One region of the Paenibacillus sp. FSL P4-0127 genome, then DNA from elsewhere that is predicted to be linked to it. Evidence: riboswitches for the same ligand, from Rfam matches in the RefSeq annotation. Region 1 holds a riboswitch; each other region holds the start of a gene.
The links. Region 1 has a riboswitch for cyclic di-AMP ahead of NYE74_RS02600 (C40 family peptidase). Riboswitches for the same ligand answer to the same signal wherever they lie in the genome.

Region 1 (9,622 bases):
ACTTGTACCCTAACGCCTTCTCCTCACCGGACACCACGTTTATGAAAGAATCGGGCGGCAAGCTGCGCGGAGATATCATGCCTAAGGACGGCTGGGGCTCCATGGAAATCACCGAACTGCGGACGACGGACGGCATTTCCCTGCTCCACCGGCTGCAGTATGTGCAGCCGGATGACGGCAACGCGAAGGACAAAACTTTGGCCAAAGTCCGTCTGCCCGTAGCGGTTCAAGGCGGGGAAAGCCTTACGTTGAAGATGAAGTTCACCGTCAAGCTGCCGAAGGTTTTTGCGCGGATGGGGACGGCGGGGAATTTCGTGATGGCCGGGCAGTGGTTTCCGAAAATCAGCGTGTATGAGCCTGCGGGCACCCGGGGGCGCGCGGCGGAAGGCTGGAATCTCCATCAATACCACGGAAATTCCGAATTCTATGCCGACTTTGGCATATACAGCGTGAGAATTAATGTGCCTGAAGCCTATACCGTTGCCGCTACCGGATTTCAGACGAAAAAAGCCGCCGTCAAAGGCGGACGGAAAACGGTGCAGTTTTACGCCGACGATGTTCATGACTTCGCCTGGGCAGCTTCCCCCGATTTCATTTACGCGGAAGAGCCGTTTTCCTCCTCCGAGGTGCCGGGCGTGCGGATCAAGCTTTACCTGGACCCCGCCCATCAGGATTTGAAAGAGCGCTACTTCTATGCGGCCAAATCGGCTTTGTCCAATTTCAGCAGGTGGTACGGACGGTATCCTTATTCCACCCTGTCCATCGTGGTGCCCCCCGCGGACGGAAACGGAGCCGGCGGGATGGAATACCCGACGCTTGTGACCGCTTTTGGCGCTAGCGGCGATTCTCCCGGTTACGATGAGCTGGAGCGGACGGTCATTCATGAAATCGCGCACCAGTTTTTTTACGGCATGATCGCTAGCAATGAATTTGAAGAGGCTTGGCTGGATGAAGGCTTCGCTTCCTATGCGGAGGACAAATTAATGGAGCAGGAGTTCGGCATCACCCCGGCGCTCCCGATCCAGGCCGCCCTGATTTCCTCACCGGCTCCGCTGACCCAGAACGCCTGGAAGTACGGATCCAGCGACGGCTATACCAAAAATGTCTATTACCGCGGCAAGCTTATTTTGCTCGATATTGAACGCCAGGTGGGAAGCAAAACGATGAAGCGCATTTTAACGGTATACGCCCACAAGTACCGCTTTAAACATCCAACGACGGCCGATTTCCAGCGGGTGGTCGAACAGGTCACCGGGCGCAGCTGGAAAAACTATTTTTCGCAGTATGTATACGATGGCAAAATGGCCGACTTCTCCGTCGACAAAATCACGGTGAATCCGCTCCTCCAGGACGGGACCGCCGTTTACGAATCCACCGTCGTCATCTCCCGCAGAGGGGCGACCTATCCGAAGGTACCCTTGCAGTTCACGTTCAAGGACGGCCATACGGTGCGAAAACAATGGAGAGGCGAGGACAGCCGCGTCGAGCTTAAACTGCAATACAAGGAACCGCTTGCTTGGGTGCAAATCGATCCCGACTATTCGCTGGTGGTCGAAAACAAACACATCAACAATTATTTGAAGACGGAAGTACCCGAGCCCCTTCTTTCGCGCTCCAATATGAGCGTGACCAAGCTGCTGGAAGCCCTGCTCGGAACACTTATATGGTAAACGCCGGCAGAACTCAGCTTATGCTTCTGAAGTAGTTTTGCTCGAAGCATATCGAGTAAAGCAACGCTCGCAAAACTTTTAAGAGGTGAAAATATGACTTATGTGCGTCAGGGGTGGAGCCTGCTGAAAAGCCAGTTTCCCTCCGTCATCATTTTGTTCCTGTATCAACTGCTGTGGGGATTGTTTTTGTACCGCCTGGTCGATACCGCCGTTACCGCGCTACTGCAAAGGCATCCGGATCCGCCGCCCACGCAACTCAGCCGAATTCTGTTCCTGCTGGAAGGGCGTATCCATTTGGGGAGCAATCCGGACGTCCGCCTCTATTTAGGATTGCTGATCGGCATGGCGGTCCTACGCCTCCTGCTCACGCCTCTTATTCAAGCGGGAATTCTATACGGGCTTGTCCCCTCCGAGAGCCGTGGACACGGACTGCCGTTGTTCCGCGGAATGAAAGAATTCTGGAAGCCGGTTGTCCTGTTTTATGCCATTGAACTTATTTTAATCATTATCCCGGCCTTCTGGGTTATTCCCAAGCTCCTTGTTTTATGGCCGCATCTGCTGGGGGCCGGAGGACAGATGGCCCCGCTGCTGAAGGGTCTCATCTACATCCTGGGCTGGTTCGTATACGGCTGGCTGGTGAGACAATGCATTCTCTACGTACAATTTGGGTACTTGTTCAAATCAAGCGTCTGGGGTTCCCTCCTCGTCTGCTTCCGGCACCTTCTTCAGGGCATCGGGATCTCCTGCATACTGGGCGCATTCGGGCTGGGCGTGTTCCTGCTGTTCGGAACGGTCTCCTGGATCTGGACCGGAATGCTGGCGCTGATCCTCCAGCAAACCTATCCTCTCTGTCGCAGCGCTTTTAAAATTTGGCAGGTCACCTCGCAATATCGCCTCTGGCAGACAAAAACCGAGAAAAGTTAAAATTTTTTCATCTCTCTGAAACCTTTACGGCACAAGGCCTCCGCGACTTTGCGAAGGCCTTGTGTCAGGTTTTCCCCTCTTAGTCTCGCGAATTAACCATTGCCAAATGATCCCTGTCTTTGTTAAAATAACAGCAACACAATTTCAGTAACAGTTTTGTAATTATTTTTGTCATCTTTGGCAGGAAAATAGCAAGTTACGTCGAATAAGTCTTATCAGGTGAGAAATCAAAGCCGAATTCCCTGCGCCGGGGAAACGGGGGAACCACTTTGGGTGAATTGATCTCGTAAGCGAGGGATCATAGGGAACCTTCAACCGAATCCTTAAGCTAACCTCGTAGGCATTGGAAGGAGCATAATTCTTGAAAAAGCGTTTGACCGTAACAGCAGTAAGTTTTGCATTGCTTTTCACGATCGGAACCGGCAGCGTTTTCGCGGATTCCAAACTGGACAGCGCCATTGAAGAAGGCCTCGGATCTCCTTACTCCGCAGGCGGAACAACAACGTCCGGTTTTGATTGCTCCGGATTTACGATGTATGTATTTAACAAGCTCGGCATCGATCTTCCTCATCAATCGGGCTCCCAATTTGAGATGGGAACAAGCGTTTCCAAGGATGAATTAATCGCAGGCGATCTGGTGTTCTTCAACACTTCCGGCGATGGCATATCTCATGTTGGTATTTATGTCGGCGACGGCAAATTTGCGCATGCCTCTTCTTCCAAAGGAGTTGTCATCAGCAAACTGAGCGAAAGTTACTACGAGAAGCGGTATGTTGGAGCTAAGCGCATTATGAGCTCCGAGAAATTTGAAGCTGTGACAGCCGAACAGTAGTCGCAATCCATAACGAATTCGACAAACCCGCAGGGATGATTGGGATACCACGTCTCCTGCGGGTTTTTCCTGTCTACGGATGATCCCCCTTAGGAATCAATACCCAGATCACTCCGCTCCTCACACAGGCCAAAAGCATCCTTTTTGCCGGGAAACTTGCCAATGTTGGCCCACTTTGGTAAAATGACCAACAGAAATAGTAACAACTTTGTAATTTTTGTTGTGACGTCGTTTTTGGGTGCATACTACATGAAACTGCCGAATTCCCCGCACCCGGGAAACGGGGGAACCACATCAGTCAGGGTGAATTGATCCCGCTTCAAAGGGATCATAGGGAGCCTTCAACCGAATCCTTAAGCTAACCTCGCAGGCCTTGGAAGGAGTTAGACATCTTGAGAAAGACTTTAGCAGCAGCGGTAACGAGTTTGGCTCTATGTTTCAGTCTGGGAACGGGAAGCGCCTTTGCGGACGAGCAGGAAACGTCGCTCTCCAACATCGTCAATTCCGTGTACGGCACGCCTTACAAATACGGCGGCACCAGTACGGCCGGATTTGATTGCTCCGGGTTTACGCGGTATGTGTTCGAACAAATGGGCGTTACGCTTCCTCGCGTATCCACGGCCCAATACAAGGTAGGAACTCCGGTATCAAAAAGCAAGCTGCAAGCCGGCGATCTTGTCTTCTTTAACACCCTGGGTGGCGGAAAAGTATCGCATGTGGGCGTCTACGTTGGCGACGGAGAATTTGCCCATGCCTCTTCATCCAAAGGAATCCGGATCGACAAATTGAGCAGCAGTTATTACCAGAACCGCTTCGTTGGCGCGAAGCGGGTGCTCAGCAAATACGGTTATTCCGTATACGCCGCGGAATCCTGAACCTCCGCCGGCGCTTAATTTCGCTCCGCATGACCTGTCAGCCGTAAGCTTATCTTCGGAATTGGCTTGCGGTTTTTTTCATCCCTATCTATATAACGAAGCGACACGCCAAAAGGTTACCGATTTTTTGTTGATTTCCATAAATCCACAGGTGTCCGAGAGACGGCAGAACCTTTACAAGTCAAGTAAATCCCGTTAGAGTGAGGGTAATAGGAATGCCGTTTTTAAAGGAGGATCCCAATGGATAAACCGATTGTTCAGTTTCGCATCGTTCCCATGGAAGAGAGCCACGGCGCAGAAATCTGCACCTGGCGGTACGATTCTCCCTATGATGTTTACAGCTGGCTTCCTTGGGAACAAATGAAAGCGCTCGATGTCGAATTCGGCAACCCGGCGATCAGAGCGGAGCAATACGTGTCCGTGCTGGACGAGAACGGAGAACTCGCCGGATTTGCCCAATATTTCCCGTTGGAAAGGGTTACGCGGCTCGGTATCGGTATGAAGCCGGAATTGTGCGGACAAGGGCTCGGCAAACGGTTTGTAACGGCGATCGTCGAGGAGGCGCTGCGGCGGAAACCGGGCCATGAGATCGATTTGGAAGTGCTGACGTGGAACACCCGGGCGATTCGCGCTTATCAAAAGGCCGGCTTCACCATCACGGACCTTTACGACAAAATGACCCCTGGCGGCATCTCCAAGCCTTTTTATTGCATGGTGTATCGAGGGTCTCACCCCTCATCCTAAAAATGCTCCCGATCCATTAGATCGGACTTGCTATGAAGTTTATTACAAACTTTACCGCAATCACGACGGAATTGTTCCTATTTTTGACACAAAGACTATGATCGAGCGGCATGTTCCGTTATAATGGAAAAGGTAGCTTACATAGGAGGGGCGATTGGAATGCAAAAGTGGATCATGAGCGGATTGTTCTTCGTGGCTTGCGCTATGGCCATCGTATTGATGTTCACCCTGCCGAGCCGGGAGCAGGCCGCCAAGGAAGCCAAACCGCAATTGCCTGAAATTACGATGAATGCGGCACAAGCCGAAGCCACCGTAAAAGCAAACTGCATCACCTGCCACGGCGATCAGTTGCAAGGGGGCGCGGGACCGAATCTGCAAAAGATCGGCGCAGAACTGACGGCAGACCAGCTTTACGGCATTATCACCAAAGGCAAAGGCGGAATGATGCCTTCCTTCAAGGATCGGCTCAAGGATGAAGAAATTGCCAACGTCGCGATGTGGCTCGCGGAGAAAAAATAACGGCAAAAATAACGGCACATGAAAAGCACGCCCGCCGGAAACTTGAGCGTTTCCGGCGGGCGTTTTTTGCCTAGCCTAATCCGCGGCGCGCATTTTCTCGAACGCCTCGTTATATTGCTGCGCTTCTTTAATATCCACTGCCGTAATTCCGCCTTCTTCCCATGAAGTCAGCCGAAGAGTCACGGTTTTATAGTCGATCGTAATAAACGGATGATGATTAAACGCTTCCGAAATCGCAGCCACCTCATCCACGAAAGCAATGCCTTTCATAAAATTGGAGAACGTATATTTGCGGAAGATCCATCGTCCTTCCTCAAGTTCCCAGCCTTCCAGCTTTTCCAAATGCGCTTGTACTTCTTGCGGTGTAAACGGCATCATTTATCCTCCCCGTTCTCTTCAAGAACTCCTAGTTATGTAAGCATCCCCTGGCGCATCGGGACCTAAGCTTCCGGCCCCGTCCTCAACTATTTTATTCCACATACAACCTGAACATGCGTAATGCTTCCTGACTAACTATTTTACCACGGAATCCCGTGCCAAACCAAATCTCTCTAGATCAAAGCCACGGAAGTAAGCTCTTCGTCCCCGATCAGAAAATTGATGCGGTGCCCCTCAGGATCATAAATAACGATCGCGCTCCCCACCTCAAGAACGGGTTCCGCTCCTAACGCAAAAAACAGGTCTTCAGCCAGCGCTTCCTGCACTTCGGCCCGCTCCTCGTCCGCCAATCCCGCCCACTCCGACGATTCCATATCAAAGAAAAGGTAGCTATCGGAAATCCGGCCCACCGCTTTTGTCAGGTCGGCCAAAATATATTCATAATCTCTTCCGTGCTTTACTCCCACCGTGATATCCTCCCTTGATAGCCCTGGTATTCAGGCTATGATCTTATTATACCTGAAAAAACCACTTAAAAAAAAAGGGAAAACTGTCGATAAAATAGATAAATCTTTTTTTAGGCAGCAGTAACGTCTTTTCCGCAAGGATGCGGAAAGAAAGAAAGGATTCAATTTAACTCAAGGACGAGGTGTACAATGGAAATTTCATCGATTATCGGACTTATTCTTGGATTCGTTGCGCTCATTGTAGGGATGTTTCTAAAAGGTGCGCCTATTGGAAGCTTGGTCTCCAACCCAGCGGCCTTCGTCATCATATTCGTCGGAACCGCGGCGTCGCTGTTCATGGCCTTCCCTATGGCGGATATGAAAAAGTTTCCCAAGCTGCTTAAATTGATCGTCTCTCAACCGAAGATGATCACCAAAGCTGAATTGATTACGTTGTTTACGGAGTGGGCCACGATTACCCGGCGCGAAGGACTCCTGGCCTTGGAAGCGAAAGTCGAAGAAATCGATGACGACTTCCTGCGCGGAGGCATGCGCATGATCATCGACGGCAACGACCAGGAATTCGTTCAGGACGTGCTTACGGAAGACATTGCGGCTACCGAAGAACGGCATAAAGTCGGGGCGCAGATCTTTGCCCAGGCTGGGATGTATGCGCCGACCCTAGGCGTTCTCGGCGCCGTCGTCGGTCTGATTGCGGCCCTTTCGGATATGAGTGATATCGAAAAATTGTCCCACGCGATTTCCGGCGCTTTTATCGCCACCGTATTTGGTATTTTTACCGGTTATGTGCTGTGGCATCCGATCGCCAATAAATTGAAACGTCTCTCCAAAAAAGAGATGGAAGTGAAATTAATGATGGTGGAGGGACTGCTGTCGATTCAATCCGGCGTATCCACCATCGCCATTCAACAGAAGCTGGCCGTGTTCTTAACCCCTGCCGAACGTGCGGAAATTTTAGAAAAGGGGGTAAATGAAGGTGAGCAAAAAGAATAAACACCAGGATCACGAGGAGCATGCCGACGAAAGCTGGCTGCTTCCTTATTCCGACTTAATGACGCTGCTGCTGGCGCTGTTCATCGTCTTGTTCGGCATGAGTACGATCGACGCCAAGAAATTTGAAGAAATGAGCCAGGCGTTCAATAGTATCCTTACCGGAAGCGTCAGCATTTTGGACCAAACGTCCATGACCGAAAAACAGGATTCGTCCAACGGACTGGACAAGCAGCCGGAATCCTCTTCCATGATCAAGAACAACAGCGAGCTGATGCGCAAGGAACAGGAAAGCCTGGAGGCCCTAAAGCGGCAGCTGGACAATTATATTAAACAAAACGGGCTGACCGACGATCTCGATACAAAGCTCAACCAATCGCAATTAATGATCACCATTAGCGACAAAGCGTTGTTCGCTTCGGGTAAAGCCGAGGTCAAGCCGGAATCCCGTCAGCTCGCCAAAGCGATCTCGACGATGCTGCAGGAGTTTCCGGACTATGAGGTGATCGTTTCCGGGCATACGGACAACGTCCCGATCTCCACCTATGAATTCCCGTCCAACTGGGATTTGAGCGCGGAGCGCGCCTTGAACTTCATGAAGATCCTGCTGTTGAACTCCAACCTGGATCCGAAGAAATTCAGCGCGATCGGCTACGGCGAATATCACCCCGTCGCCGGCAACGATACGGCAGCAGGAAGAGCCCAAAACCGCCGGGTTGAAGTCTCGATCATCCGCAAATATGTGGACAGGAATCAACAGCTTGGCGTTACTGCGGCGCATTAAGCGGCGGCATACGCGCAAACCACGAAGGCAGACCCTCACGTCAGAGGGTCTGCCTTCGTTCGCTCTTGATTCGTTTTTTAGGTCAGCGTATAGTTCAGCGCTTCGCCGAGCTCCCGCTTCTCCCGCTCGGTCAGGTCCCGCCAAGTGCCGGTCTTTTGCCCGCCCAGGTGGATATTCATAATCCGGATCCGCTGCAGCTTGCGCACCTCATAACCTAGCGCGCTGCACATCCTGCGGATTTGCCGGTTTTTCCCCTCCGTTAAAATAATCCGAAACACCCGGTCCGAAACCCGGGTCACTTTACAGGGCAAGGTCATCTGGCCTAAAATCTTCACGCCTTCGCTCATCGCCTTCAAGAAGCCGGGCGTCATCGGACGGTCCACCGTCACAATATATTCCTTCTCATGTTTGCCTTCGGCCCGCAAAATTTTGTTGACGATATCCCCGTCGTTCGTCAGCAAAATCAGCCCTTCAGAGTCTTTATCAAGGCGGCCGATCGGGAAGATCCGCTCCGGATGTCCGACGAAATCGACGATATTGCCTTTAACATGACTCTCCGTCGTACTCGTGATCCCTACCGGCTTATTCAGCGCGATATAGACGTGTTTGGTCGGCTTAGGCGCAATCGGCCTTCCCTCGACTCGCACATCGTCTCCCGCTTCGGCCTGGCTGCCCAGCACGGCGGTGACGCCGTTAATCGTCACTTTCCCCGACTCCACCAGCTTGTCCGCTTCGCGCCGGGAGCAATATCCTGTCTCACTGATAAATTTGTTGATTCTCATGTTGTTATCTTATCCACCCGCCTCTGTAAATTCAAGCCGCCTTGCCTGCGGCTAATCGGCCAAATCCGTCATTTCTCCGGAGTCCGCAGCTTCCTCCGCGGAAGCCAGCGGCAGCGTAATCGTGACGACCGTCCCCTTGCCCAACTCACTTTCGATCAGCATTGTTCCGCGATGGCTCTCGATAATCCGCTGGCTTACCATCAGACCGAGACCGGTTCCTTTCTCCTTGTTCGTGTAGAAGGGTTCACCCAGCTTGTGCAGCCGCTCCTTGGCGATGCCTTCACCCTCGTCAATCACCCGCAGCACCGCTTGGCCGCCTTGGCCCGCCTCCAGCTGAAGGGCGATTTTCCCGCCTTTCGGCATGGCTTCCATGGCATTTTTCAGCACATTGATAAATACTTGTTTAAGCTGATTTTCCTCACAATGGACAAAAACGGGCTGCTGCGAGAAAAGAACCTCAAATTCGATATTATGTAAATGCGCCTCACTGTCCAATAAAGAGACGACGTCCCCCACTGTAAAACGGACATCCTTCGTTTGAAATTGCACGGCTTGCGGCTTCGCCAGGATCAAAAATTCGCTGACGATCAGATTAATCCGGTCCAGCTCGGCCAGCATGACATCCGTATGCATCGTATTGATCGTTTTGGTCTGCTG
Region 2 (9,622 bases), 1.7 Mb from region 1:
CTTGCGGTCGGGCCAGGCGCACAGCAGCACCGACAGCGGGCGGGCCACAAACATCAAGATCAGCACCGCCGCCAGGCTTGGCCAGAAAAATTGCCCGAGCGTGGCAAAATTCACTTGGCTGCCCAGCAGCACAAAGATCAGCATGCGCAGCATAACCGTCATATTTTCAGCGAAAGAGCTCATTTCCACATGATTGTCTTTCAGGGACAAACCGAACGTTTCGGCATTTCCCCAGATCACCCCGGCGACAAACGTAGCCATAAACCCGCTGACATGCAGCAAATCGGCGATCAAGTATGAGGATAACGCGCAGACCGTCATGACGATTGTGGAATAGTCGCGAAAATAGCCGTGGCGGGCATGTCCCGCCAAATAAGTCAGTATGCCCGAGATAATCAGTCCGGCAAGAATTCCGCCGAGCGCGGTTTGGACAAACTCCCAGGACATGGCGCCAACGTCCAGCGCCCCGCCGCCGGCCACCGCGGCCAGCAGCGAAAACGTCAAGATCGAGCCGGTAGCGTCGTTAAACGCCGATTCGCTCTCCACCGTCTCGCGGACCCGCTCCTTGATTTTTACCTGCTTGAATACCGGAATGATCGAAGCCGGATCGGTGGAGGCGATGACCGCCGCGGCCAAAAAAGCAAAAATCCAATCAACGCCGAACAAGTAATGAACACCCACGCCCATGACGATCGTCGAAATCACCACGCCCGGTACGCTGAGCAGCGATAACGTAATCCATACGTTGCGAAGCCCGCTCAGCCGCAAATTCCGCCCGCCGTCAAACAAAATCAGCGCCGACCCGACCGTTAATATCAATTGATTGATCAGCGATCCGCTTTGTTCATGAATCAGCCCAAGCCCCGGACCGAGCAGCATCCCGACGGCGATGAACACCGCCACATCCGGCAGCCTTAGCCATGCCGCCAGTTTGCCCGATACTACGCCAACGCTGATAACGAATAAAATTAAGATCAGAAAATGATGTATCGCTTCGGTTACAGCCGATTCCATTCCGCCACATCCCAACCATCCAAAGTGAACCAACTCTTTTTTCTTAATAACCCGATAATAATTACTCGTTAATGACTTCCTCGAACTCTTCGATATTTCTCTTCGATCCGATGATGACCATAATGTCCCCTTCTTGCAGCTGATCCATGGCGGTAGGCGCCACCAGGATGCTTCCGTCGCGATGAATGGCCACGATGCTGCAGCCGAAACGGGCGCGCGGGTTAATGTCGCCCAGGTTTTTCCGGTCAAGGCAAGCGGGAACGTTCATTTCCACGATGCTGTATTCCTTGGACAATTCGATGTAATCCAGCAGATTTGGAGTCACGAGCTGATGCGCCACGCGGACGCCCATATCCCGTTCCGGAAAAATAACCCGGTCCACGCCAAGCTTTTGCAGCGCGCGGCCGTGCAAGACGGAGAGCGCCTTGGCGACCACGGTTTTGATCCCCAAGTCCTTGAGCAAAATCGCCGCCAAAATACTCATCTGAATATCGTTACCGATCGCGACGATCCCGCAGTCGAAGTTGCGGACGCCCAGCGATTTCAGCACTTCCTCGTCCGTGGCGTCCGCCACGACGGCATGCGTCAGCTGGTCGCTCAATTCGTTTACCACCTCTTCGTCCCGGTCGATCCCGAGCACCTCATACCCGAGGTCCATCAACTCCAGAGCCAGGCTGGAGCCGAACCGGCCCAGTCCGATGACTACAAACTGCTGCATTTTCATGTTTAATCTCAAGTCCCCTTATCTTATCCTATAATCATTTTGCCTTCCGGATGGCGGTACAATTCCTTGCCTTTCTTCGGTCCAAGCGCATAAGCTAGCGTAAGCGGCCCGAGTCTTCCGGCGAACATCGTAAAGCTGATGAGGATTTTGCCGATTACCGTTAGTTTCCCGGTAAGCCCCATCGTAAGCCCGACGGTGCCGAACGCGGAGGTCGTCTCGAACAGAATGCTCAGGAAGCTGGCGTCCTCGGTCGTGGACAGCACCATGGCGACGGCCACCACAAGAAATAAAGCGAGCATCGTGATGGTGACCGCTTTGAAAATACGTTCCTGGGCCATCCGGTAGCGGAACAGGACGAGGTCCGACTGTCCGCGGATCATGGAGATGACCGCGCCGACGAGAATGGTGAAGGTCGTCGTTTTGATCCCGCCGCCGGTCGAGCTGGGCGAAGCCCCGATAAACATCAGGATGATCATAAAAAATTGCGAAGCCTGCCGCAGCTCGCCGATATCGACCGTGTTGGCCCCGGCCGTCCGCGGCGTCACCGACTGGAACAGCGCGGCCCAAAATTTCCCGCCCCAGCCGAGCGGGGCTAGCGTCCGCGGATTGGTGAATTCGAATATAAATATGACCAGGGCCCCGACCACGATCAGCGCCGACGTCATCGACAGCACCACCTTGGAATGCAGCGACAGCTTGCGGCGGCGCCGGAAATCAATGATGTCCGACAGCACGATAAACCCGATGCCCCCGGACACGATGAGAAACATCGCCACGAAGTTGACGAGCGGATCGGCCACGTACAACGTCAAGCTCCGGTATTCGCCAAACAGGTCAAACCCGGCGTTGTTGAACATGGATACCGCGTGAAAAACGCCGAAGTACAGCGCCCGGCCCAGCGGCATGTCAAACGCCCAGCGAATCGCGAACAGCAGCGCCGCGCAGGATTCAATGACCAGCGAATACAGCAGCACCTTGCGGATCAGCCGGACGATCCCCTCCATCGTGTTCTGGTTCATCGCCTCCTGCAGGATCAGCCGGTCCTTCAGCGAGATTTTCCGTTTCAACACGAGCGAAAACAAGGTGGCCATGGTCATGAACCCAAGTCCGCCGACCTGAATCAGCAGCATGATTACGATTTGGCCAAACGTGGAAAAATAGGTCCCGGTGTCGACGACGACCAGTCCCGTTACGCATGTCGCCGAAGTCGCCGTAAACAGCGCGTCGACGAACGGCAGCGTCTCCCCGGCCGCACTGGAAATCGGCAGCATCAGCAGCAGCGATCCCAGCAAAATGATGAGCGCAAAACCCAACACCAAAATTTGCGGCGGGGAAAAGCTGATTTTTTTGAAAGACAATTCATTCACCCCATTGTTGTCGTGAAAAAAGAACAAAAGAAAAAAGCACTGGAAATCCAATGCCTTTCGGTGTTTGGTTCCTGTTGCAGGAGGCCTACGAGGTTAGCTGACGGATTCGGGCATGCACAGTTGCCCTAATCGCCCGACCAAGGCAGCCATACCGGCTGCCGCCACAATCGCGCGAAATTCACCCCAAAAAAATCGGTTCCCCCGTTTTCGAAATCGAAATTAGGCCTTAATATTTTTTCAATTGTTTTCATTCCGTTTTCGTCAAATGGATTATAATCCTTATTGGCTTCCACTACAAAGGTTCATTTTGATTAAAAACAGTGAAAAAGGGCTGGAAACGGCAAATCCCCGATCTTCTTGCCGTCCAATCTGAGCCATGCTAGGGTATAACGGGATTATTGCATCTTTTCATCATTTTTGCCTTCAACTGGCGTTGGAAATTCCACTATGTTATCTTTACTGTGATGTACTTCGCGCAAAATCATACTTGAGAACAAAAAATTTTAAAGGAGTTTTGTAATGTTTTCACCTATGAAACCGTCCAGCCGCAGGCTGAAGACAAAAACGCTTTGGCTGATGGCCCTGATCGGGTTGGTCATTTTCTTCATCGTCCAGATTTTTCCGACAACCGCTTCCGACACGCTGCAGATGGAACAGTCGGATGACGTCATCGCCAAATCGCAGGCCAGAACGAAAGCTATCGAATTTGCAAAGTCGGTGCTGAACATCGAGTTGGCCGGTCATCCCGAAAAAGCGCTCGTTACCTATGAATCGCGCTCCGATCTGTACGGTTATTTAACGAAGGCGGATTTGCTCGCCCCTTTCCTGAAGACGTATGACAAGCAATTTCCGTACGACGTATTTCGCGTCCGTTTCAACGAACCAAACGATGTGTTTAGCGCTTTGACCGTCGACGTTCACATGACCACCGGCAAAGTGGTCGGGTTCGAGGAAATCGTTTCCTCGAGCAATGCGAAAAAGCAGATGATGCTGGACTACGGTACCGAAACGCCAGACTCGCTGCGCACCTGGGAGGGCGATTTGACGCTGGAGGAGAAGGAGCGGCTGGCCGCGCCTTATCTGGCCGCGTTCGGCTTTGACCCAGCCCGCCTTGAGCGCGTGTCGGGCGAGGGCGATGTCGGTCTGCTCTATCACATCAAGGGGGATGAGCTCGGGGAGTCGCAAGCGACGATCGATATCCGCTACGAATACGGCGCCGTATCGTCATTCGAAAGCTACTTCTCCGTTCCTGAGTCGCATGCCGATTACGTCGCCGGGCAGACGCGGCTGGCCAACTGGCTTACCTTTGCCGGATACGCCCTGTTCACATTTGTGCTCGGCATCCTGGCCATCGTATACAGCGCGCTGACGCGGGCGCATACCACTTTTAAACGCGGGATTTTTCTGGCCGGCGCCTACTTCGTCTTGTCCGTCATCGGGACGGTCAACATGCTGCCTGTGTTTGAAAAGGACGGGCTCGATCCGATCGTGCTGACGGTAGGGTTCGTGATTCAAGGACTCGTCACCCTGATTCTTGCCGCCTCGGTATATTTCTCGCTCGTCGGCGGGGACGGACTGTGGCGGAAAAACGGCATCAATCTGTGGGCGCGGTCCAGGGAGGAAGGTTACGGCCGCCATGTGCTGACCGCGGTGGCCGACGGTTATGCGTGGGCTTTAATTTTGCTCGGGGTGCAGTCGGTTGTCTTCTTCATTCTGGAAAGAACGATTCATACCTGGTCGACGACCGATGCGACACAATCGCCGTACAACATGGTCTACCCGCTCCTGTTCCCGCTGCTCGCCTGGGTGGCCGGGATCGGCGAGGAAGCCGTTTACCGGCTGTTCGGCATTCCGATGCTGAAAAAGCTGTTCCGCAGCACGTTCATCGCCAGTCTTTTGACGACCTTGATCTGGGCTTTCGGCCATACGCTGTATCCGATCTATCCGGTCATTTCACGGCCGATCGAGTTGACCTTTATCGGACTGCTGTTCAGCTTCATTTTCCTGCGCTACGGCTTTCCGACCGTCGTTTTCTCGCACGTGATCTTTGACAGCATCCTTATGGCGCTGAGCCTGATGTTTATGGGCGGAGCGGTGAACATCGCCGCCGGTCTGGTCTACATCGCCCTGCCGGCGATCGTCGCTTACGTCATCTATCTGTTCAACCCGCCGGGCAAGGAGCGGCAGGGTCCGCCGCAGGGTCCACCGCCACTGCATCCGCTGCAGCCGCAGCAGCCGGAGCCCCCGCAATCTCCGCAGCTGCTGCAGCAGCCTTAGGCGGCTGTGAAGAGGGTTGACCCTGCAGAACGCAAAAAACCGTCGAAGCAATTTTTGCTTCGACGGTTTTTTGGTTTAAGGAGCAGAGAGGAGTGAGCGTTGCATTTGTTTCCGCAAAATAGCGGCAATTGGCACTAGCGCTGCATTTAAATCTGTGGAAAGTTACCTTTTCTGGGCAAACCAATATTCTAACGGTTGCCACAAGCGCTATTTGTTCCAATCCCGTTGATTTCAAATTGTAACGGTTGCCATGGAGCTTATTTCGCTGAAAACCGGTAATTTCTGCTTGGATTCAGGCAAATAACGGCGCTCATAACCGTTAGAATTTAGAAAAGGTCTTTTTTCGGCAAATAGCCGCTGCTGCAACCGTTAGATTTCGGATAGCTTTTACGGGAAAGCTTGAGCAAAAGTTAATGCAACGCCGCCAGTGACTTTGGATCCCTATCACGCTCCCGCTCCTTGCGATCATGGTAAGCCATGGCTCCAAAACTGGCCGTAGTTTACAATTCTTCCGGCACGTCCTCGTCCCGCAGGGCGTCGATAATTTGGCGGGCGAGCTTGTCGCCGATCGAAAGCGGCCGGAAGTCTTCGACTGAAGCCTCTTTGATTTTTTTCAGCGAGCCGAAATGCTTCAGCAGCGCCTTGCGCCGTTTCTCCCCGATGCCGGGGATCGCGTCGAGCCGCGAAACGACCATCGACTTGCCGCGCTGCTCGCGGTGGAACGTGATGGCGAAGCGGTGAACCTCATCCTGAATCCGCTGCAGCAGGTAGAACTCCTGGCTGTCGCGCGGCAGATGAATCGGCTCGGGCGGGTCAAAAGCCATCAGCTGCGCCGTTTTATGCTTGGCGTCCTTGACCAGGCCGCACACCGGGATATAGAGGCCCAGCTCGTTTTCCAATACGTCGGTCGCGGCGGAGATCTGCCCTTTGCCCCCGTCGACTACGACCACGTCGGGAAGCGGCAGGTTCTCTTTCAGCACCCGTTCGTACCTGCGGCGGATCACCTCGCGCATCGTTTCGTAGTCGTCCGGTCCCTGTACGGTCCGCACCTTGTATTTGCGGTACTCCTTCTTGGCCGGCTTGCCGTCGATAAACACGACCATCGCCGATACCGGGTTCGTCCCTTGGATGTTGGAGTTGTCGAACGCCTCGATGCGCGACGCCTTCTCCAGGCCGATCGCCCGCGCGAGGTTTTCCGCCGCCTTCGAAGTCCGCTCCTCATCCCGTTCGATCAGGCGGAATTTCTCGTCGAGCGCCACGCGCGCATTTTCCAAGGCCATCGTCACCATCTGCTTCTTCAGGCCGCGCTGCGGCACCAGCGTTTTGACGCCAAGCCATTCCTGCAGCGCCGCCGCTCCGGAGGCCGAATCCAGCGCCGCCGGCTGCTCCGCGGACCGGGTTTCCGGGCCGGCTTGAGCTTCCGGGCCGTTCTCGCCACGCAGCGCTGGTACCGGGCCAGCCTCGCCTTCCAGTTGCATGGCTTCCCCCGCTTGCGCCCCTGGCGTCGGCACCGGGCCGTTCTCGCCTTCCGGCGCTGGGGCCGGCACGGCCTGGACTCCCGGACTCAGCACCGGACTGTCCGCGCCTTCCGTTGCCGGAGCCAGCCCCGCCAGTGCAGCCAGCGCCGGTACCGCACCGTCCGCGCCTTCCTGCCCCGCAGCTTGCCCAGCCGCGGCCTCCGGCCCCAGGCCTACCGGCTCTGGCTCCGCTCCGTCTTCGCCGCGACGCTCAGCCGCAGCCCCGAACGGCTCAGCTCCGCGCTTCGGATCCCCCTCAGCCCGAGCGGCCTCAGCCTCCGCATCCTCCTTCATCTCCGGCAGCAAAATCTCCTGCGGCAAGGCCGGATTTTCACTGTAATACTGCGTGACGAACGACAGAAAATCTCCGTATGCATCGCCGTAAAACGGGAATACCGACGCATGCCGCTCGATCATTTTCCCCTGCCGCATGTACAGGATCTGCACGCACATCCAGCCTTTGTCGACGGCAAAGCCGAAGACGTCGCGGTCTTTGGCGTCTTTCATCGTGATCTTCTGCTTCTCCATCAGCGCGTTGATATTGATGATCTGGTCGCGCAGTTCCTTGGCCCGCTCGAATTGCAGCTCCTCGGCCGCCTCATGCATTTTGCGCTCCAGCTCTTTTTTGATCTCCTCGTGCCCACCGCTCAGAAACGACGTTATTTCCTGGGTCATATCGTCGTAGGTCGATTGCGGAACCTCCTGCACGCATGGCGCCAGGCATTGCCCCATATGGTAATAAAGGCACACCTCTTTGGGCATCACGTTGCATTTGCGCAGCGGATACATGCGGTCGAGCAGCTTTTTCGTTTGCTGGGCCGCATACGCGTTCGGGTACGGACCGAAATATTTCGCTTTATCTTTAAGCACCCGCCGGGTCACCTCGAGCCGGGGATGCGGTTCATTCGTAATTTTGATATAAGGGAAGGTTTTGTCGTCCTTCAAAAGCACGTTATAACGCGGATGATGCTGCTTAATGAGGTTGCACTCCAAAATGAGCGCCTCCATGTTGCTTCCGGTTACGATATATTCGAAATCGCGGATTTCCGAGACCAGCCGCTGCGTTTTTCCGTTATGGCTGCCGGTAAAATACGAACGGACCCGGTTTTTCAGCACTTTGGCTTTGCCGACATAGATGATTTTGCCGTCTTTGTTTTTCATTAAATAACAGCCCGGCAAATCCGGCAGCAACGCCAGCTTGTGGCGAATCGCCTCCAACGCCTTCTCCTGCTCCTGCCCCTGCGCTTCGTTGACAAATGAGTCCACGCCCTTCATCCTCCTCCCGCATGGAATTTAGAAAAACATCCGCGCCGCCCGAAGGCGTACACCGCTTACACAGAAAACGCCCCCGGACGAAACCGGAGGCGTAATCCAAGGCGCGCAGCAAAAGTCCCTATCGCCTTATCCCTGTCTTATTGATGCTTGGCGATCAGGTTTTTCAGCGTGTCTTTCGAGTTCAACCCGACGATTTTGTCGACCGGTTGACCGTCTTTGAACAGGATCAGGGTAGGAATGCTCATTACGCCAAAACGGGAAGCCGTTTCCGGATTGTCATCCACGTTGAGCTTGGCGATTTTCACCGAGTCCCCCACTTCTGCCGACAACTCCTCCAAAATCGGAGCGATCATTTTGCAGGGACCGCACCAGGGAGCCCAGAAATCAACTAGAACCGGACCTTGTCCTTCAATTTCGCTATTGAAAGACTGATCGGATACATTAACAATGGCCATGATATTCTCCTCCTTATAGGTTTGCTTGGGAGCGCGTCAAATACCTGCTGCTTCAGCCCAGCAATTGGATTGAATGTGAGAATGATGCAGACCGTTCGCCGGTAAAACGTTCCAAGATGAACATTTTCAGGGATCTCTCCCTGAGCGACAGCTGCCGAACCAATTATACCACATCCCACTAAAAAAAAGAAAGTGCTCGGCCCATCCCTTCTTCTTTACAAAGTGAAAAGCGATTGGTTATACTAAGAATAACCTGAAAACGAATTGTCTATGACAAATGTAGTTGACGACACGATAAATTCGCGAGGAGGCCCCATCGCTATGGATGCAAACACGCATGCGAACGATCCACGGCAGCATATTAACGAAGAACCGCGCAACGACCTGTTCGATCTGATGAACGGTTTCTTCGGCATGCTGACGTTAATGATCGTGATCTTTTTCGGGATGGTTATCATTAAATTTATTGCCGGTTAATTGAAGCGCCTACATACCTCCGGCATTGACGCTCGCTACGGCACGGCACGGCGGCAAAAAAACCGGACTTCCTTCGGGAAGTCCGGTTTTTTGCCGATGTTCGGGAAGGCACCGGCCCCTCCCGGAAATAGCGGTAATTTATGTCGTTATTTCTGCGGTGCTGCCCTTCGCTTAGAAAATAGCGGAACTTTCGGTCCCTATTTTCTAATTAAGCTTGAAAAAAACGCCTTTCTCCCCCCATCCGGCAACAATAGAGGTAAAAAATTCCGTTATTTTATGCCAAGCCCTTACCTTGGAGAAAATAGCGGAATTTTTTACCGTTATCTCCGCGGCCTCAGCAAACGTGGACCGCCCCCCACGGCGGCGGCAAGCTAAGTGCACTTGGCGGATGGAAGCCCCAGCCGTTTTATGGCGCGTCCGGCGCTTAGAGGGCAGGCATCCGGTCCGGAGTTGACAAGGTTACTTCCAAGGATGCGGCCAAAATGCGGCCGTTCACCTCACGCTCGGCCCCAAGCC
Region 3 (9,622 bases), 3.5 Mb from region 1:
TGAACCGCCGCCGGCTCCTGCACTTTCTGATAAAAAGCGCCGAGCGTATTCATCGTCGACATCGGAGCCGCTTCTAACGGATAATAGCCTTTTTTTACCATCCATTGCCATACGTCATAAGCGTGGTGCGAGCACATGCAGAAGGCATGCTCCAGGAAGCTGCGGATGTCGGGATGGCTCATCTCCATGGCCGCCCAAGCGTACTCCCTGCCCGCCCGTTTCAAAGTCAGCAAATAAGCGGTGGCGATTTCCCGGTCGTTGAACTGCTGAATCGAGGTTCTCGGCGTGACCGGAACAGGCGACGCAGACGCCTCGGTAAAGGATTGCAGGACCGGCTGCAAATCCGGGATGGCCAGTTTCCCGCTGGCCCCTTCCGCCTTGCTTAAATACTCCACCTTCATGTTGTAGTCCTGAAAATGAAGCGGAAGATGTTTTTGCAGGATCGCCTTCAGTTCAGGGTCCTGCGCTTGGTTTAAGAAACACGCCATGTTCGTAATCGAGTTAACGCAGCTTAACGTTAGTTCATTCAAATCCTGTGCCTCGTGTGCGGCCAATTCCATGAGAACGTATCCTCCTTCGCTGTTTTTCGGTTGCTTGGTAAATCACTTTTAGAATGCGCCCCATCGTTTTCTATTATTGCCGGAAGCCGGAGTAAAATCGTCCCAGACAAGGACAAATACCCATAAGGTTCCGCTGCGCATATAATGAATCAATTCTAACTATGGAGTGTGAGATCGTGAATAACGAATGGAAACAGGAGCATCTGGCCTGGCATGAAACACTGGAGCTGCATGAGCTAGTCGCCTTTCAATCCGCCAATTTGGCGGCGTTCAAAAAGAAACTGCCGATGGTGATGGACCCGGAGTTAAAAGCGCTTTATGCAGAAACGATCAAAACCTTGGAGCACAATATCCGCGAACTGCTTAAATTTTATCCGCTGGCGCCTGGTATGGCCCGCAACGTTTCGCCCGATATGACCGGATTTGACGCGGCCAGCCTGCTTGGCTTCGCCAAAGCCTCCGTACGCAATTACGCGGCCTCCATTACGGAGACGGCTACTCCTCAATTAAAGGAAACATTCCAAAAACAATTGCTTGGCGCCATCGCCCTTCATACCAAAATATTTAACTTCATGCACCGACACGGCTACTATCCGGCGTACAATTTGGAAGAACTGCTGGCCCACGACGTGCAAATGGCCAATCAAGCGCTAAACATGTAGCTTGCGAAAAAACCCCGGAATTCCGGGGTTTTTCTGGCGGTGCGTCATTTCTTTTGTTCCTTTTCTTCAGGTTCATCGTATTTATTGATATGCCCGGTAATGGCTTCGACCGCTTCATTCACATTCGTGGTGGCCGGCACGGCCTTAACCTCGTCTTCGGTCTTATCGACAAAATTTTGATGATCCGCGCGTACGGCTTCAATTTTATTGCTCACCTAAAGGTCACTCCTTTCCCGGAAGGTTGGGGTTTGAATTTACTATGCGATATTTTGCGCTTCTTTATGTATAAAGCCGTCCCAACGCAAAGCCATTTTGCCGGGACGGCTTTTTTTCTTAAAATTCCGTGCGGGCCGCCATGTATTCGGGTCTCGGCTTCTTCCCGAAATAAGGCTCCGCCAGTTTGTTTGCTACGCTGTTATAGACCATAAAAATATTGCTGCGCGGGTACGGCGTAATGTTGCTGTTGGAGCCGTGCATCAAATTGCAGTCGAACAGCAGTACGGAGCCTGCCTTGCCGACCGGCGTTTCAATGCCGCAGCGCTTCGCCAGCTCGGTTAAGCTCGCCTGATCGGGCGCGATGAATTCCTTGGAGCAATCATCAGGCGCCTGGCCGACGCACGACACGAAGATTTGATGGGAACCGGGCATGACCATAAGCGGTCCGTTAAACGGATAATTGTCTTCCAGTGCGATCAAGCAGCTGAGCGCCCGCATCCGGGGCATCCCGTCCTCCACATGCCAGGTCTCAAAGTCCGAATGCCAGTAGAACTCTTTGCCGGTAAATGCCGGCTTGTAATTGATCCGCGACTGATGGATGTAGCTTGGTCCCCCCAAAACATGCTCGACGATCGCGAGCAGTCTCGGATGCCGGGACAACTCCTGAAAAACCGGGTGGGTCCGATGAATCGCAAAGATCGAATGCACTTCTTCCCCGCCGGGCTGGCGGATAATTTCATCGGATGAAAGGTTCCGGGATGCTTCCCGCAAGCGCTGCGCCTTCTCCTGATAGCCCTTTAATTCCGCTCCGCCAAAAAAGTTCTCCAGGAACAGATAACCGTTTTTGGCGTAAAAATCCGAATGCTCTTTGCTGATTCCGCTTTCCGCGTTCCACTCGCCATATACGATGGGATCCTGCCGCGGAAGCCATCTCGGCTCAGCATAAACCCGGGAAGGGTAAGCATCCGTCTTTGGATCAAAAATTACGGACGTTTCCAATTGATTCATTCCTCCTCATCCCCTCATAAGAAATATTTGTCCAAACCAAAAAGGACCGCCGCTTGGAGAAGACAAAGCTTACCCAGCAGGGTCCTTAAAACGGACAAAGGCCCTTATAAAAGGGCCTAATAAAATCTCTTAATGTCGCAATATAGACCCATCCACTGCTGACGAGGTTAGCTGACGGGCTCGGGTAAGATGGTACCCTACAATCATTGCTGAATGATTCGCCCCAAAAAAATGGTTCCCCCGTTTCCCGGCTCCTTAAGCCGGAAACTAAGCGTGAGTCTATAGTAAAGGCAATTCGCGTTCATGTCAACCCATGTTCTGTAACATTTTCGATTTCGCCATATACTCGCTGCCGCATTCGTTACCGCAGCCGGCTTTCCGCTTCAGCCAAATCGGCCTGATCCTCCTGCAAATCTTCCTTGGCGCGTTCCAGCGGTTCCGGGTTCATGCGCCCATCCGCCTGGGAAATGGCGTTCTCCGCTTTGTGAATGGCGTTATAGGCATTTTCCACCGTTTCTTCGCTCGGATGGGACTGTGCTTGCGTTACGGCCCGGTGCGCTTTTTTGACGGACTGCTGGGCGGATGAGATCGGGTTTTGCGATTGCATGCTGGAATAAGGATTTGCCATGTTTTAGCCTCCTCCAAAAAGATGATAAGATGCAGGTCCTTACTAATTTGAGGAAAAGGCCCGGACAATATGCGTTCGAACTTTTGCCAATCCCACACTCCTGCCGCTTAGGCCGCAGCGGAAACCAACTTTAAAGCAGATAGAGCATGGATTTAACAGCGATGGAACCCGGAGCTGGAAAAAGGAAGAGGGGAAATCGGCACGAAATCACTGGCGTTGAATTAACTTTTGCTCAAGCTTTCCCGTGAAAGCTATCCGAAATCTAAACGGTTGTAGCAGCGGCTATTTGCCGAAAAAAGACCTTATCTAAATTCTAACGGTTGCGAGCGCCGTTATTTGCCTGAATCTAAGGCAAAAATTACCGGATTTCAGCGAAATAAGCACCATGGCAACCGTTACAATTTGAAATCAATGGTATTGGAACAAATAGCGCTTGTGGCAACCGTTAGAGCATTGGTGTGCTCAGAAAATGTATCTTGCCAGACTTAAATGCAACGCTAGCGGCACGAAATGCAAAAGGGCATGCGATTTTCGTCGAAAATCCCCGAAACAGGCGGTTCAACTGCAAATATGCAGTTCATTTCTTATGATAAGCTACCTTTTTATCCTATAGCTGCAAATGAGATGTATTTTTGCACTTCAACCGCCCAAAAGCAGAAATTTGCAGAAATTCAAATGGGGCTTTTGCATTTGATCTCATCGAGCCGTCCTTCTTACCATGTAACGAATTCATGAAGTCGTCGGTGATTTTCCCCAATTACATCAAGGCCTTCTTGCCCTAGTTCGGAGTCCTCTTTTTTAAATGGAGCTTTTCACCTTCAAGGCTGCGCGCTCCTCCCGCTCCCGCAGCTCTACTCTGCGGATTTTGCCCGTATTCGTTTTTGGCAGTTCAGCGACAAATTCGATCTTCCGCGGATATTTATACGGGGCCGTCACCGCTTTGACATGAGCCTGAAGCTGCTTGACCAGTTGCGGCGAACCCGCCGCCCCTTCTTTCAGCACAACAAAAGCTTTGACGATATGCCCGCGAATTTCGTCGGGACTTGCCACGGCGGCGCATTCCTTGACGGCAGGATGCTTCATCAGCGCTTCTTCGACTTCAAACGGCCCGATCGTATATCCGGAACTGATGATGATATCGTCGCCGCGCCCCTCGAACCAGAAATAGCCTTCTTCGTCCATTCGCGCCCGGTCCCCGGTAATAAAATACTCACCGCGCACGTTTTGTTGCTTCCGCTCCGGCTCCAGGTAATAGTTTTTAAACAAAGCCGGCATGCTAACATGAACGGCAATATCCCCGACTTGTCCCGCCGGAAGCGGAGTTCCCCGCTCGTCGACCACCTCCGCCACGCCCGGGGAAACCGCTTTGCCCATCGATCCCTGCTTAAGCGGAGTATCCTTCAGATTGCCGATCAGCAGCGTGCTTTCGGTTTGCCCGTATCCGTCGCGAATGGTGATGTTCAATTCCTCTTGAAATTTCCGGATCACTTCATCGTTTAGCGGCTCCCCGGCGGAAACGGCGCTGCGCAGGCCGGATAGGTTATAACCGCCTAGCCCGTCCGTTTTCGACATGATCCGATATTCGGTCGGCGTGCAGCACATGACCTGAATGCCGTAATTCTCCAATAGCTGCAGGTAGCGATGCGGTTGGAACGTCCCCTGATATACGAAACCGGTCGCCCCATTCCCCAGCACCGACAGGAACGGGGTCCAAATCCATTTTTGCCAGCCCGGCGCGGCTGTGGCCCACACTGTATCGGCGCTTCGAATGTCCAGCCAGGCCGAGGTGATCCTGAGATGCGCGTAACCCCACCCATGGCTGTGCACGACGCCCTTCGGATTGCCGGTCGTTCCGGACGTATAAGCCAAAATGGCCATATCGTCGCGGTGAGTCCGCACCGCCTCAAAGGTGTCCGGCTGCCCGTCCATCAATGAATCGAGCATAACCCACCCGGCTGGAGCGGGGACGGTTTCGTTGCTTCCGGCAACCGCGATGCGAAATGCCCATGACGGCAGCTCCTCATCAATGTTGTCCGCCTCCCCGGTCGCATTGTGCCAGGCGATGACCGCCCGCGCCCCGGAGTGCCGAAGCCGGTAAGCCAAGTCCTTGGCCCGCAGCATCTCGGACGAAGGAATGATCGTCAGCCCCAGCTTCAAGCAGGCCACATAAATTACGTAAGCATTAATATGCCGCGGCATCATCACCAGCACGCGGTCCCCTTTGTTTAATCCGAGCCCGGACAATCCTCCGGCAAGCCGGTTCGCCCCGGCCAGCAGGTCTCCGTATGAAATTTCCTCATAATCGCCTTGCTCGCTTAACCATTTTAAAGCCGTTTTCCCCGGGTCGTGGTTCTCCATCTCCGATGTTATATTGTAAAATTCCGGCGCCAGCCACTGCTCATAGTTCAAGTTGATCTATCCCCTTTTAAACTGAAGTTGCCAGTTATTTCGATCAACTCATTATACCACATAATAGTACCAGGTTCTAAGACTGGACGTGAAAAAACCTGCAAAAAGGTTTGCAGGTTTAACCGGACTAAAGCTTGCCGCCCTCCGTGATGACCTCATTGGGATCGGTATCGGGCCCCAGCTCGTCTTTGACGTATTTGTTATACAGTTGGAGCAGGAACTGCTCCTTCCCCAGATTTTCCAGCTCGGTATTGACCCAATCCCTCAGCTCCGTGTTGCCTTTTTGGACAGCCGGAGCGATCGGCGCTTCTTTTTCCAGCTTTTCTTCGATCAGATGAAACCCCGGGTTATCCTTGGCCCAGCCGATTAAGATGAAATTGTCCTGAGCGTAGCCGTCGCCGCGTCCGTCTTTCAGCGCCTGCAAAGACTCGGTGTTTTTATCGTATTTGACCAGTTCGATATCCGGGCGGTTTTCCGTCAGAAAAATATCGGCGGTCGTTCCCTTGGTTACGATGATTTTCTTCCCCTTCAGGTCGTCCAGCGTTTGAATTCCGCTGTTGTCTGCGACGAGCACCTGGGTCGCCACTTTCATCGTCGGGTTGGTGAAGTCTACCTGCTCGGCCCGTTCGTCCGTGACCGTCATATTGGCGACGATCAGGTCCACCTTGCCGCTTTGCAAGTAAGGAATCCGGCTGGCCGGCTCGACCGTGACGAATTCAATTTTCGTTTCGTCGCCGAGCAAATCCTTGGCGAACCGTTTGGCCAAATCGTTGTCAAAACCGATGAAATTTCCTAGTTCGTCCGTAAACCCGAAAGGCGGCTTGTCGGAAAATACGCCGACGATCAGTTTGCCGCGGTCTTTAATGGCCTGAATGCCGCCGCCGGAAGCCTCCTTGGCTCCCGCCGAGCCGCCGGCCGCGCCGGAGGAATCGCCGCCGCAAGCGGTCAGCATCCCCGCAAGCAGCAATAAAGATAATACAGATAATGCCCGTTTCCATGAGTTTTTCATAGGTTTCCACTCCCTTTTCCGGTTTCGATGGCAAAAAACTGCCCCAAAAACTGCCTGGCCCGTTCGCTTCGCGGTCCCGCAAAAAATTCATCCGGCTTTGCGGTTTCGCGGATTTCCCCCTGATCCATAAACACGATCCGGTCCGCCACGGCGCGGGCAAAACCCATTTCGTGCGTGACGATCAGCATGGTCATCCCCCGTTTCGCCAAATCCAGCATCACCTCCAGCACCTCTTTGACCATTTCGGGATCCAGCGCGGCCGTAACCTCGTCAAACAACATGACCTGCGGGTGCATGATCAGCGCGCGCACAATCGCAATCCGCTGCTGCTGTCCGCCGGAGAGCTGGCGCGGATAGGCGTCCTTTTTGTCCGCCAGGCCTACCCTTTCCAGCAACTGCAGCGCTTCCGCCGCCGCTTCGGCTCTTGAGCGTTTTTGTACCTTCAGCGGTCCCAGCAAAATATTTTCCAGTACCGTCATATGGGGAAACAGATGATAGCTCTGAAACACCATGCCGATCTTTTGCCGGACCTGCTGCCAGATCGCCTTGCCCGCAGTAAGGTCCTCGCCCTGAAAGCGAATGCTCCCGCCCTGCACCGGTTCAAGACCGTTCAAACATCGCAGGAGGGTGCTTTTGCCGCAGCCGCTAGGTCCGAGAATAACGACGACTTCGCCTTGCGCCACTTCCAGGTCGATCCCGTTCAGAACCGGATGTTTGTCGAAAATTTTCACGACGCCCTCCAGGCTTAATAAGCTTTCGCCCATGTCCTGTCCCGCCTTTCCGTTAAGTTGAACTACTCCGCCCACTTCTTCTCCAGCCGCCGCGAATAGACGGACAGCGGATAACAAATCAGAAAATACAAGGCAAACAGCGCGCCGTAAATGATGATCGCCGCCAGGCCGTATTTGTAATTCCGTTCGATGATTTGCTGCCCCGATTTGATCATTTCCGTAACTCCGACCAGCACGGTCAGCGAACTGGTCATCACGATCCGGGTGAACACGTTGATGCTCGGAGGTATCATCCGGCGCACCGCCTGCGGGATCAGCACATATATGTACAGCTGGCGGGTATTAAGCCCGATCGCTTGGCCCGCTTCAAGCTGGCCTTTAGGCAGCGACTGCAGCGCGCCGCGCGCCACCTCGCCGATTTCCGTCATGCCCCAAAGCGACAAAACCAGCACGGCCGAAGCAAAAGCGGGAATGTCGATCCCGAAAAACAACGGCAGGCCGAAAAAAAAGAAAAACAGCCAGACCAGCACCGGTACGCTGCGAAACAGCTCGAGCACCGCACGCGTTGCAATCCGCAGCCACAGGCGCCGCGAAGTGCGGAGCGCTCCAAACCCGAGGCCGCAGACGATGCTGATCGCAATCGTATAAAGCGAAATTAAAACCGTTTTCCATACGCCGCGGCCCAGCTCCGGCAAACTGAAGACAAGCAGTTCAATTCCCGTACGCTCCATGCCGGTACCTCCTTTCGATCCAGCTCAGCCCGAAAGACAGCGGCAGAAAAATAAGCAAATAACAGAAGGTCATCATCAACAGCATTTCATACGTTTTATAGTACAAAGAGATATAGCTTGTCGTGGTGAACAGCAGCTCGGGCACCGCGATCGCGGAGACGATGGTCGTCTCCTTCAGCAGAAAGATGAAGTTGGCGAACAGCGACGGAATCGCGATGCGCAGCGCTTGCGGCAGCACGATGTGCCGGAACAGCTGCCGGCGGGACAGGCCGATGGCCAGCCCCGATTCCTCCTGATTTTTGTCCACCGCTTCCAGCCCCGAACGGAACACTTCCGTAAAATAACCGCCGCCCAGAAACGCCATGGCGATAAAGGCGACCGTCAGCCCGGGCAGCTTGATCCCGAGGGAAGGGAGGCCATAGTACAGAAAAAACAGCTGGATCAGCAGCGGCGTGTTGCGGGCAACTTCCACATGTGCGCGGACAAGCGTCCTAAGAACCGGCACCCTGAAATAGAGAATCATGGCGTAAAGCACGGCCACGGCCAGCGACAGCACGATGGCGATGACGCCGATCCGCAGGGTAAGGCCGGCCGCGCGGACGAAGTCCGGAATATGTTCAATCATAAAATCCGTATCGAGTTTCATGCTGCGTTTCCCCTCCCCCGTTATGCCGCCTGTATACCCGGATTAAGAAAGCCGGGAAGGGATAGATTCCCCGATGTTAAGCAGCGGCGGCTCTACCTGGGCCGTTTCCGGATATTTGACGCCGGCTCCCGTGTTCAGCACGACGACCGTTTCGCCCTCCTTGATCCATCCTTGCTCCGCCAGCTTGCGGGCCGCCGCGAAAGCCGCCGCTCCCTCCGGACAGATGAACGCTCCTTCCAGCCGGGCGATTTTCCACTGCTCCCGCAGCAGCTCCTTGTCGCTGACGGCCACCGCCGCCCCAGCGGTCTCGTAGACCGCCCGCAGCACCAGAAAATCACCCAGCGCTTTCGGCACATTGATGCCAAACGCCGCCGTTGCGGAATCCGGCCAAAATTCCGAGCGCTCTTTTCGCTCCTGCCAGGCCTTGACGATCGGCGCGCAGCCCTCCGCTTGTACGGCCACCAGCCGCGGCAGCCGGCCGCGGATCCAGCCGATTTCGCGCAGCTCCAGCAGCGCCTTGTAAATCCCGATCAACCCCACGCCGCCGCCGGTCGGATACAAAATCACATCAGGCAATTTCCAGCCGTAGCTGCTCGCAGATTTCGATCCCCATCGTCTTTTTGCCTTCGATCCGGTACGGCTCTTTCAGAGTGGAGGCGTCATACAGTCCGTCCTCCGCAACCGCCCGGGCGACGATTTGCCCGGCATCGCTGATCAGACCGTCCACCAGATACAGCCTGGCGCCGGCCAGGGCCGCCTCGCTGCGCGTGATCGCGGGCGCGTTCTGCGGCATGACGATCGTCGCCTCAATGCCCGCCCGCGCCGCATACAGCGCCCATGCCGCGCCGGCGTTGCCGTTGGTCGGCATGGCCAACTTCTGTACGCCGAGCTCCACCGCCTTGGAGACGCCCACGGCCGCGCCGCGGGCTTTGAAACTGCCGCCGGGCACCAGGCTTTCGTCCTTCATGCACAAGCGGGAAATCCCGTAATCGAGCCCCAGACGCGGCATATCGAGCAGCGGC

Region 2: linked by a shared signal. The riboswitch ahead of NYE74_RS10290 (TrkH family potassium uptake protein) and the one ahead of NYE74_RS02600 (C40 family peptidase) in region 1 are both predicted to bind cyclic di-AMP.
Region 3: linked by a shared signal. The riboswitch ahead of NYE74_RS18660 (phytanoyl-CoA dioxygenase family protein) and the one ahead of NYE74_RS02600 (C40 family peptidase) in region 1 are both predicted to bind cyclic di-AMP.

The regions. Positions count from the first base shown of each region.
Region 1 is NZ_JBBOWY010000001.1:608,382-618,003, forward strand. It holds gene NYE74_RS02590 (M1 family metallopeptidase) at 1-1,670, shown strand, start outside; gene NYE74_RS02595 (hypothetical protein) at 1,764-2,594, shown strand; cyclic di-AMP (ydaO/yuaA leader) riboswitch at 2,816-2,952, shown strand; gene NYE74_RS02600 (C40 family peptidase) at 2,956-3,426, shown strand; cyclic di-AMP (ydaO/yuaA leader) riboswitch at 3,673-3,814, shown strand; gene NYE74_RS02605 (C40 family peptidase) at 3,819-4,301, shown strand; gene NYE74_RS02610 (GNAT family N-acetyltransferase) at 4,542-5,045, shown strand; gene NYE74_RS02615 (c-type cytochrome) at 5,205-5,564, shown strand; gene NYE74_RS02620 (4a-hydroxytetrahydrobiopterin dehydratase) at 5,640-5,939, opposite strand; gene NYE74_RS02625 (hypothetical protein) at 6,116-6,409, opposite strand; gene motA (flagellar motor stator protein MotA) at 6,599-7,402, shown strand; gene motB (flagellar motor protein MotB) at 7,380-8,183, shown strand; gene rluF (23S rRNA pseudouridine(2604) synthase RluF) at 8,261-8,965, opposite strand; gene NYE74_RS02645 (ATP-binding protein) at 9,017-9,622, opposite strand, start outside.
Region 2 is NZ_JBBOWY010000001.1:2,299,272-2,308,893, reverse strand. It holds gene NYE74_RS10300 (cation:proton antiporter) at 1-1,014, opposite strand, end outside; gene NYE74_RS10295 (potassium channel family protein) at 1,076-1,738, opposite strand; gene NYE74_RS10290 (TrkH family potassium uptake protein) at 1,762-3,105, opposite strand; cyclic di-AMP (ydaO/yuaA leader) riboswitch at 3,172-3,341, opposite strand; gene NYE74_RS10285 (CPBP family intramembrane glutamic endopeptidase) at 3,625-5,382, shown strand; gene uvrC (excinuclease ABC subunit UvrC) at 5,883-8,165, opposite strand; gene trxA (thioredoxin) at 8,312-8,629, opposite strand; gene NYE74_RS10270 (YqzM family protein) at 8,951-9,106, shown strand.
Region 3 is NZ_JBBOWY010000001.1:4,132,544-4,142,165, reverse strand. It holds gene NYE74_RS18675 (spore coat protein) at 1-560, opposite strand, end outside; gene NYE74_RS18670 (spore coat protein) at 737-1,222, shown strand; gene NYE74_RS18665 (hypothetical protein) at 1,267-1,437, opposite strand; gene NYE74_RS18660 (phytanoyl-CoA dioxygenase family protein) at 1,556-2,446, opposite strand; cyclic di-AMP (ydaO/yuaA leader) riboswitch at 2,588-2,730, opposite strand; gene NYE74_RS18655 (hypothetical protein) at 2,808-3,074, opposite strand; gene NYE74_RS18650 (acyl-CoA synthetase) at 3,873-5,432, opposite strand; gene NYE74_RS18645 (transporter substrate-binding domain-containing protein) at 5,611-6,492, opposite strand; gene NYE74_RS18640 (amino acid ABC transporter ATP-binding protein) at 6,489-7,256, opposite strand; gene NYE74_RS18635 (amino acid ABC transporter permease) at 7,286-7,954, opposite strand; gene NYE74_RS18630 (amino acid ABC transporter permease) at 7,935-8,600, opposite strand; partial or broken gene NYE74_RS18625 (threonine synthase) at 8,643-9,622, opposite strand, start outside.